3 regions of the Enterobacter cloacae complex sp. 394F7 genome follow, and region 2 is predicted to be linked to each of the others. Evidence: predicted binding sites of a transcription regulator. Region 2 holds the regulator's gene; each other region holds the start of a gene.
What was found. Region 2 encodes sigma-54, which starts transcription at its own class of promoters, with help from an activator protein. Its sites were predicted from a motif close to GTTGGCACANNTTTCGCTNT; they were not measured.
Positions count from the first base shown of each region.

Region 1 (3,273 bases), on a different contig from region 2:
CTACCTGGCCGATATTAACGATGGCTTCAACGAAGTGATCAACGGCATGAGCGTCATCCAGCAGTTCCGCCAGCAGGCTCGCTTTGGCGAGCGCATGGGCGAAGCCAGCCGTTCGCACTATATGGCGCGTATGCAGACGCTGCGCCTTGATGGTTTCCTGCTGCGTCCGCTGCTGAGCCTCTTCTCGGCACTGGTGCTTTGCGGCCTGCTGATGCTCTTTGGCCTGAGTCCGGGCGGAACGATTGAAGTGGGGGTTCTGTATGCTTTTATCAGCTATCTGGGACGCCTGAACGAGCCGCTGATTGAACTCACAACCCAACAATCCATGTTGCAGCAGGCGGTGGTTGCCGGCGAGCGCGTCTTTGAACTGATGGACAGACCGCGTCAGACCTATGGTGAGGATACAGCACCGCTGCAAAGCGGGGCGATTACGTTTGACCATGTCTCGTTTGCCTACCGTGAAGACAGGCTGGTGTTGCAGGACATCAATCTTGATGTGCCGTCGCGCGGCTTTGTGGCGCTGGTGGGGCATACCGGCAGCGGCAAGAGTACGCTTGCAAGCCTGTTGATGGGCTACTACCCGTTAACGAAAGGCGAAATTCGTCTGGATGGACGTCCGCTGGCGTCGCTCAGCCACAGCGTATTGCGTAAAGGTGTAGCGATGGTGCAGCAAGATCCGGTTGTGCTGGCCGATACCTTTTACGCCAACGTGACCCTGGGGCGTGATTATACCGAGGAGCAGGTCTGGGCCGTGCTGGAAAAAGTGCAGCTCGCGGAGCTGGCACGCGGATTCAGCGACGGAATCAACACCCGGCTGGGCGAGCAGGGGAATAATCTTTCTGTCGGGCAAAAACAGCTTCTGGCGCTGGCGCGTGTGCTGATTGAAACGCCACAGGTGCTGATTCTGGATGAAGCGACGGCCAGCATCGACTCCGGTACTGAACAGGCTATCCAGCAGGCACTGGCCGCCGTGCGCGACCACACGACGCTGGTGGTTATCGCGCACCGTCTTTCAACGATTGTCGACGCAGATACCATTCTGGTGCTGCATCGCGGACAGGCCGTTGAACGCGGTACGCACCGGGCGCTCCTGGAGGCGAAAGGCCGCTACTGGCAGATGTATCAGCTGCAACTGGCGGGTGAAGAGCTGGCGGCCAGCGTCCGTGAGGAAGAGTCGCTTAGCGCCTGATGCACCAAAAACAGGCAACGTGCTAACAGTCACCGCTGTTGGTGCAAAACCGAAACGCGCCATGCACTGCCATGGTGCGTTTTTTTTCACCTGTTGACCATGAATGGTCTTTTAACGCGCATTGCGCCGCTTTTCCCTTCCGTTTTCATTTCTGGCACACCCCTTGCAATGTCTCCTGCGTGTTAGCTGCGGCCATTACCGAATTCTGACTGGAGGGGATCTATGAAGCTGGTTACGGTGGTAATCAAACCATTCAAACTCGAAGACGTGCGTGAAGCGTTGTCTTCAATGGGTATTCAGGGACTGACTGTCACCGAAGTGAAAGGCTTCGGTCGTCAGAAGGGTCATGCCGAGCTTTATCGCGGGGCGGAATACAGCGTTAACTTCCTGCCAAAAGTAAAAATTGATGTCGCGATTGCTGATGACCAGCTTGATGAAGTCATCGATGTGATCAGCAAAGCGGCCTATACCGGCAAAATTGGCGACGGCAAAATTTTCGTTGCCGAACTGCAGCGCGTCATTCGCATCCGTACCGGCGAATCTGACGAAGCGGCACTGTAAGTAACTCCTGGCACACAGTGATAGGGATCGAGAAAATGAAGATAGCAACAATCAAAACGGGTCTGGGTTCGCTGGCACTGCTGCCGGGCCTGGCAATGGCTGCTCCTGCGGTGGCAGACAAAGCCGATAACGCCTTTATGATGATCAGCACCGCGCTGGTGCTGTTCATGTCTATTCCGGGCATCGCGCTGTTTTACGGCGGCCTGATCCGTGGCAAAAACGTTCTCTCCATGCTGACGCAGGTTGCCGTGACGTTCGCGCTGGTTTGCGTGCTGTGGGTGGTCTACGGCTACTCTCTGGCCTTCGGTGAAGGTAACGCTTTCTTCGGCAACTTCAACTGGGCCATGTTAAAAAATATTGAACTGACCGCGGTAATGGGCAGTTTCTATCAGTACATCCACGTTGCGTTCCAGGGATCGTTCGCCTGTATCACCGTGGGACTGATTGTGGGGGCGCTGGCTGAGCGTATTCGCTTCTCCGCCGTTCTGATCTTTGTGGTGGTCTGGCTGACACTCTCCTATGTGCCGATTGCACACATGGTCTGGGGTGGCGGTCTGCTGGCGTCGCACGGCGCGCTGGATTTCGCAGGCGGTACCGTTGTTCACATCAACGCCGCGGTAGCGGGTCTGGTGGGTGCATACCTGATTGGCAAACGCGTGGGCTTTGGCAAAGAAGCGTTCAAACCACACAATCTGCCGATGGTCTTTACCGGTACAGCAATCCTCTATTTTGGCTGGTTCGGCTTCAACGCCGGCTCTGCGAGCGCTGCTAACGAAATCGCTGCGCTGGCCTTCGTGAATACCGTGGTGGCCACGGCGGGTGCAATCCTCTCCTGGGTGTTTGGTGAGTGGGCGGTTCGCGGTAAACCTTCTCTGCTGGGCGCGTGCTCGGGTGCCATTGCCGGTCTGGTGGGTATCACCCCAGCATGTGGTTACGTCGGTGTCGGTGGTGCGCTGCTTGTCGGCCTGGTGTCAGGTCTGGCGGGTCTGTGGGGTGTGACGGCGCTGAAACGTCTTCTGCGCGTGGATGACCCTTGCGATGTCTTTGGCGTGCACGGCGTGTGCGGTATCGTCGGTTGTATCATGACCGGTATCTTCGCCGCGAAATCGCTGGGCGGAGTGGGTTACGCTGAGGGCGTTGACATGGTTCACCAGGTGCTGGTGCAGCTGGAAAGTATCGCCATTACCGTTGTGTGGTCTGCTGTGGTGGCCTTCATTGGCTACAAACTGGCGGACATGACTGTGGGTCTGCGCGTACCGGAAGAGCAGGAGCGCGAAGGTCTCGACGTCAACAGCCACGGCGAGAATGCGTATAACGCATAATAAACAGCAAAACGGCAATCTCCGATTGCCGTTTTTAGTGTTTATTCCCTCTCCCAGTGGGAGAGGGCCAGGGTGAGGGCATCATCACCCGCGATTACGCATCACCCCTTCCTGCACCGTCGAGGCGACCAGCACGCCGTCCTGCGTATAAAACTCTCCACGTACAAACCCGCGAGCGCTGGACGCCGAGGTGCTTTCCAC
Region 1 covers NZ_JBXWCS010000003.1:257,327-260,599, reverse strand. The annotation lists gene AC2FAK_RS06100 (SmdB family multidrug efflux ABC transporter permease/ATP-binding protein) at 1-1,189, shown strand, start outside; gene glnK (P-II family nitrogen regulator) at 1,412-1,750, shown strand; gene amtB (ammonium transporter AmtB) at 1,786-3,072, shown strand; gene tesB (acyl-CoA thioesterase II) at 3,157-3,273, opposite strand, start outside.
Region 1: a site for sigma-54 is predicted at 1,340-1,359, ahead of glnK (P-II family nitrogen regulator). Genes of this name have one in related genera too.

Region 2 (3,273 bases):
CTTGCTGGAAAGCGGGTGCAAACGACGGGTATCGCTGTAGCGACGGATCAGCGTGTTGCGGTCCGCATCAAGGAACAACAGCTGAGGTGAAAAGGTGTCCGGCAGGTTGCTCATCGCCTGTTCAAAGATTTCTGGCGATTCAGGCATGTTACGGACGTCGATGCTGACGGCGGCAGAGATTTGTCTGTCTGCAAGGGTGCGCGCCAGCTCGGGCAGCAGTACCACCGGCAGGTTATCTACGCAGTAAAAACCCATGTCTTCCAGCGCGCGCAGGGCGACGGATTTCCCCGACCCTGAACGGCCACTGACAATCATCAGCACCATGTTCCGTTTCTCCTCAGGACAACAGATGTGAAGGCCATCTCCTGGTTATGCCTCATCCTGACTGCCTTCTGCTTCAGTGATAATTTCATAAAGCTCTTCATCACTTTGCGCTGAGCGCAGTCGACGGCAGATGGTTTTATCGGCCAGGCGTTTAGCGACCAGTGAAAGCGTATGCAGATGGGTTTTCGTCTGATCGGCAGGAACCAGCAGCGCGAAGAGGAGATCAACGGGCTGGTTATCGATGGCATCAAAGGCAATAGGCGTTTCCAGTTGCACAAACACACCGACGGCACGCAGGGTGTCCTCTTCCAGTTTGCCATGCGGGATCGCAATGCCGTTGCCGATACCGGTACTGCCCATTTTTTCACGGGTCAGGATGGCTTCGAATACGACCTGCGGTGGCAGGCCCAGCTGTTTTGCGGCCAGTTCACTGATAATCTCCAGCGCACGTTTTTTGCTCTGGCAGTGAACGCCACTGCGGGTACATTCCTGGTTAAGGACATTGCTCAATTGAAGAGCGGAATCGTTGTTCATCATAATTTCACCTAAGCGCTAACTGTACAAATGGCCTGTTGTGCTCCACAACAGGCCTTCCTGCACCCGTTAACTGCCCGGACAATTAGTGTTGTTTCAGTTTATCTTTATGTTTATTGAGCTGTCTTGCAAGCTTATCAATCAAGCCATCGATAGCAGCGTACATGTCTTGCCCTTCCGCACTGGCGTGGAGTTCGCCCCCATTGACATGCAGGGTTGCATCCGAGATATGAGTCACTTTCTCCACTTTCAACACAATATAGACCTGATTGATCCTTTCGAAATACTGCTCGAGTTTTGCGAATTTCGTGTTCACAAAGTCGCGTAAAGCTTCAGTAATTTCGACGTTTTGTCCAGTGATGTTGAGCTGCATAGTGTCTTCCTTATCGGTTGTGTCAGACCAGCTGTTTACGCTGGTTAGACGGCGGAATGGATAAAGACTCTCGATACTTCGCAACAGTACGACGTGCCACCATAATACCCTGGTCGGACAGCATGGTGGTTAACTTACTGTCGCTCAGTGGCTTCGCGGGGTTCTCCGCGGCGATCAACTTCTTCACCAGTGCACGAATCGCCGTTGACGAGGCTTCGCCACCGCCTTCGGTATTCACATGGCTGGAGAAGAAATACTTAAGCTCAAATATACCGCGAGGACTGTGCAGATACTTCTGCGTGGTCACGCGGGAAATCGTTGATTCATGCATCTCGACGGCCTGGGCGATATCCGCCAGCACCATCGGTTTCATATACTCTTCGCCCTGCTCAAAGAAAGCCTGCTGTTGTTCGACGATACAGCGGCTCACACGCAACAGCGTATCATTGCGGCTCTCCAGGCTTTTGATTAACCAACGCGCTTCCTGCAGATTGCTACGAATATACTGGTTGTCGGCGTCGTTACGCGCGCTGGTGCACATGGAGGCATATTGCTGATTGATTTGCAGGCGAGGAATGCTGTCTGAATTGAGTTCAACGACCCAGCGGCCGTTGTGTTTTCTGACCAGCACGTCAGGTATGACGTATTCAGGCTCACTGGTCTGGATCGACTGGCCGGGGCGAGGATCGAGCGACTGGATCAGGTTAACCGCCTCTTTCAGCACCTCTTCTTTCAGACGCGTAACGCGCATCAGGGTACGGAAATCATGGTTAGCCAGCAGATCCAGATGATCGCTGATGATTAAGCGGGCTTCATCGATCCAGGGCGTCTCTTTGCTGAACTGCGAAAGCTGGATCAGCAGACAGTCGCGCAGGTCTTTCGCTGCTACGCCCACCGGGTCGAAACGCTGAATGCGCTTCAGAACGGCTTCTATCTCTTCAAGTTCAATCTCGTCATCGCCCATGCTTTCCAGAATATCGTCCAGCGTGACGGTCAGATAGCCGGTATCGTCAACGGCATCGACGATGGAGGTGGCAATCGCGCGATCGGTATCGGAGAAAGGGGTCAGCTCCACCTGCCACATCAGGTAATCCTGTAGTGACTGGGTGGTTTCACCCTGATAGACCGGTAGCTCATCGTCCTGGTAGTCTGCACGCGTGCCGGAAGGGGTTCCGGCGGTGTAGATTTCATCCCAGCTGGCATCCAGCGGAAGCTCGTCCGGCATCTCTTTTTGTTCGAGTGCATCGGCGGTATCGAGGGCTTCCGTGTCCTGTGATTGCTGAGTGTCTACCTCGTCATGAAGATCGGCTTGCTCCAGCAGCGGATTGCTGTCCAGCGCTTGCTGGAGCTCCTGCTGGAGTTCTAATGTGGACAGTTGCAACAGGCGAATCGCCTGCTGTAACTGCGGCGTCATCGCCAGTTGTTGGCTGAGCCTTAATTGCAAACCTTGCTTCATGTTCAGAGCATTTTTCTCCGGTTCGGCGTTACGTTACCTCTACCCTATCAGAGTCTGAAGTCTTCCCCAAGATAGACGCGCTTAACATGATCATCTTCGAGGATCTGCTGTGGCGTGCCGTGGGCGATCAGGTTGCCCTGGCTCACGATATACGCACGTTCACATACGGCCAGTGTTTCACGGACGTTGTGGTCAGTAATCAACACGCCAAGACCGCTGTCGCGCAGATGCTCAATAATACGTTTAATGTCGATAACGGAGATGGGGTCAACGCCTGCAAATGGTTCATCCAGCAGGATGAACTTCGGGTTTGCTGCCAACGCGCGTGCAATTTCAACACGGCGGCGTTCCCCCCCGGACAGCGCCTGACCAAGGCTATCGCGCAGGTGCTCAATGTGAAACTCTTCCATCAGCTCGTTGGCGCGATCCTGACGCTGTTCGCTGGTCAGGTCGTCACGAATTTGCAGAACGGCCATCAGGTTATCGAAGACGCTCAGGCGACGGAAAATGGAGGCTTCCTGCGGCAGGTAGCCAATACCCCGGCGCGCGCGCGCGTGCAGTGGCAGAAGGCTGATGTCTTCATCAT
Region 2 covers NZ_JBXWCS010000011.1:76,666-79,938, reverse strand. The annotation lists gene rapZ (RNase adapter RapZ) at 1-324, opposite strand, end outside; gene ptsN (PTS IIA-like nitrogen regulatory protein PtsN) at 370-861, opposite strand; gene hpf (ribosome hibernation promoting factor) at 944-1,231, opposite strand; gene rpoN (RNA polymerase factor sigma-54) at 1,254-2,687, opposite strand; gene lptB (LPS export ABC transporter ATP-binding protein) at 2,735-3,273, opposite strand, start outside.

Region 3 (3,273 bases), on a different contig from region 2:
AAGTCACCAGCCAGATGGCGTTCAGCGGCGTGAGCTGAACGGTATGACGGACGATCGGAATCATTGCTTCGGCGGTCTGGCCGCTGAGTAACACTGCCGTACCTGCTGCCAGCGTCATCAGGCTGCCCACCGCCCCGCCGATACCGGCGATCCAGCCGCTCAGGGTTTTATGGAATGACAGGAGCCACGCCAGCACAGCAGCGGCGGCAAAGTACGCCACGGCGCTGTTAATCATAGATATCGCGTTCATTTCGCCCCCTCGTTAAGCGCCTGAAGCAGAGAAAGATCGCCGACGTCGGTATTAATGGTCAGCTCGCGCTTGCGTTTGCTGGTGCGGGCAATATCGCGAATGTTGACCAGAATCAGCGCTTTGGTCGGGCAGGTGCGCACGCAGGCCGGGCCCTGCTTATCGAAGCTGCACAGGTCGCACTTCACCGCCACCGCACGCACGCCGGGCACCCAGTCAAGCAGCGTACTGACACGTGCCGGAGCCGGGGGAGCAGGTGGCGCTTTTGGGGTGTTGGCATTCGCCGGAATATGCAGCGGACGGCTGCCGGAAAATTCAATCGCACCGAACGGGCAGGCTATGCCGCACAGCTTGCAGCTCACGCACAGGCTTTCGTTCAGCTGTACCGCGCCGTCAACGCGGGTGATGGCATTCACCGGACAGACGCCCGCGCACGGCGCATCCTCACAGTGGTGGCAGAGCTGCGGGGCAGACTCTTTTTCATTACGCATGACGCGCAGGCGCGGCATGGACTGGAGCCCGTGCAGGCGGTGCGTTTCCGAACAGGCCGCCTCACAGGTTCGACAGCCAATACAGACCGTCGAGTCAGCAATTACAAAACGGTTCACCGGGTCATCCTCTGGTGATAGTCATTTTTGACGAAAAACTGTCATGTCGACACTTCTCGACACGTGATGATCAGGCCACGTCCGCTGAGGCGTGTTCATCCATCAGCTGCTTCAGGTTGACCGGGAGATCGTGTTCAACGGCGGTGTACAGACCGTTATAAACCGGCGCGATTTTTTCCAGATAGTGCTCCAGCACCTGCTGGCGATCGCGATTGCTGACGTGACCGTCAACCATGCCGTCGGCCATCAGTTGCGCCTTCGCAATACACTGTTTTTCACCCTCTTTTGTCTCGACGTAGTACTCAATGGTGTGGCTGTTGAAGGTGTCGGCCAGGGTGACGTAAATCGTGAAATGGCCGAACAAAACAAAGCGCATATCCCCCTGCGCCGCACAGCTCATGGCGTGGTGAAGACGGGCTTTGGAGAGGGTGATCCCCTGGACCAGTGAGTTGCAGTAAAGGTGCCACTGGTCCTGTAACTGCTGGTGACGCTGCGCGATGTAATCCGCTTTTTCGCTAATTTCCCAAATAGTCATAGAAGGTATCCGGTTAATGGAGATAGCGGCTGTTAAGCAGATTCCATGCCATTTTTTAATGCTTTGATATTTAATGGATTTAATTCAAAACAGGCTGTCAACAAGAGGGTGTCGACGTGTCATTTCGACAGCGTTGACATCGTCACCCCCTAACCAAAACCAGGCTGGCATTGTTATTGCATTAACGGGGCAATTCATTAAGGAGGCGTCATGCACGAAATCACCCTCTGCCAGCGGGCACTGGAACTCATCGAACAGCAGGCAGCGCAAAACCACGCGACGCGCGTGACCGGCGTCTGGCTGAAGGTCGGGGCCTTTTCCTGCGTCGAAACCAGCGCCCTCACCTTCTGTTTTGAGCTGGTGTGCCGCGGCACGCTGGCGGAAGGCTGCGCACTTCATATTGAAGAGCAACAGGCGGAGTGCTGGTGCGAGCAGTGTCAGCAGTACGTCACCCTGCTGTCGTCGAAGGTCCAGCGCTGCCCACAGTGTCAGCACACCGGCCTTCGCATCGTGGCGGATGACGGGATGCAGATCCAACGCCTTGAAATCGAGAAGGAGTAAAGTATGTGTAGTACCTGCGGTTGCGCCGAAGGCAACCTGTATATCGAAGGGGATGAACACCGTCCTCACTCCGCGTTTCGCTCCGCCCCTTTTACCCCCGCACCGCGTCCGGCAGCGGCACTCACCGGCATTCGCTTTGCGCCTCAACGCTCCGATATGGGCGATCTTCATTACGGCCACGGCGAGGCGGGTACCCATGCGCCGGGCATGAGCCAGCGCCAGATGCTGAACGTGGAAATCAACGTACTCGATAAAAACAACCAGATCGCCGCCCGCAACCGCGCCCGGTTTGCCGCACGTCAACAGCTGGTGCTCAACCTCGTCTCCAGCCCCGGCTCCGGCAAAACCACGCTGCTGACGGAAACGCTCAAACGCCTGAACGAACGCGTCTCCTGCGCTGTGATCGAAGGCGATCAGCAAACGGTCAACGATGCCGCCCGTATTCGTGAAACCGGCACCCCGGCGATACAGGTCAATACCGGTAAAGGCTGCCATCTGGATGCGCAGATGATTGCCGATGCCACACCGCGTCTGCCGCTGGCGGATAACGGCATTCTGTTTATCGAAAACGTCGGCAATCTGGTCTGCCCGGCCAGCTTCGATCTCGGGGAGCGGCATAAAGTGGCGGTCCTCTCGGTGACCGAAGGAGAAGACAAGCCGCTCAAATATCCGCATATGTTTGCCGCCGCGTCGCTGATGCTGCTGAACAAAGTCGACCTGCTGCCGTACCTGAATTTCGACGTGGATAAATGCCTGGCTTATGCCCGTGAAGTGAACCCTGACATTGCGATCCTGCTGGTCTCCGCCACGCGCGGCGACGGCATGGCGCACTGGCTAAACTGGCTGGAGAGTGAACGATGTGCATAGGCGTCCCTGGACAAATCCATTCCATTGACGGAAACCAGGCCAAAGTGGAGGTCTGCGGCATATTGCGTGACGTCGATTTAACGCTGGTGGGCAGCACCGATGAGACGGGCGTCTCGCGCCTTGGTCAGTGGGTGCTGGTACACGTGGGGTTTGCCATGAGCGTGATTAATGAAGCGGAAGCGCGCGACACGCTGGATGCCCTGCAAAACATGTTTGATGTGGAGCCGGACGTCGGCGCGCTGCTGTACGGCGAGGAACGGTAATTATGCGTTACGTTGATGAATACCGCGCACCTGAGAAGGTGATGCAGCTTATCGGTCATCTGAAATCGCGGGCCGCCCTGCTGAAACACACGGCGGAAAAGCCGCTGCGGATCATGGAAGTCTGCGGCGGGCACACCCATGCCATTTTCAAATTTGGCCTCGATCAGCTGCTGCCGGACAACATAGAGTTTA
Region 3 covers NZ_JBXWCS010000010.1:174,989-178,261, forward strand. The annotation lists gene hycC (formate hydrogenlyase subunit 3) at 1-250, opposite strand, end outside; gene AC2FAK_RS16315 (4Fe-4S dicluster domain-containing protein) at 247-855, opposite strand; gene hycA (formate hydrogenlyase regulator HycA) at 926-1,390, opposite strand; gene hypA (hydrogenase maturation nickel metallochaperone HypA) at 1,601-1,951, shown strand; gene hypB (hydrogenase nickel incorporation protein HypB) at 1,955-2,818, shown strand; gene AC2FAK_RS16335 (HypC/HybG/HupF family hydrogenase formation chaperone) at 2,809-3,081, shown strand; gene hypD (hydrogenase formation protein HypD) at 3,084-3,273, shown strand, end outside.
Region 3: a site for sigma-54 is predicted at 1,554-1,573, ahead of hypA (hydrogenase maturation nickel metallochaperone HypA). Genes of this name have one in related genera too.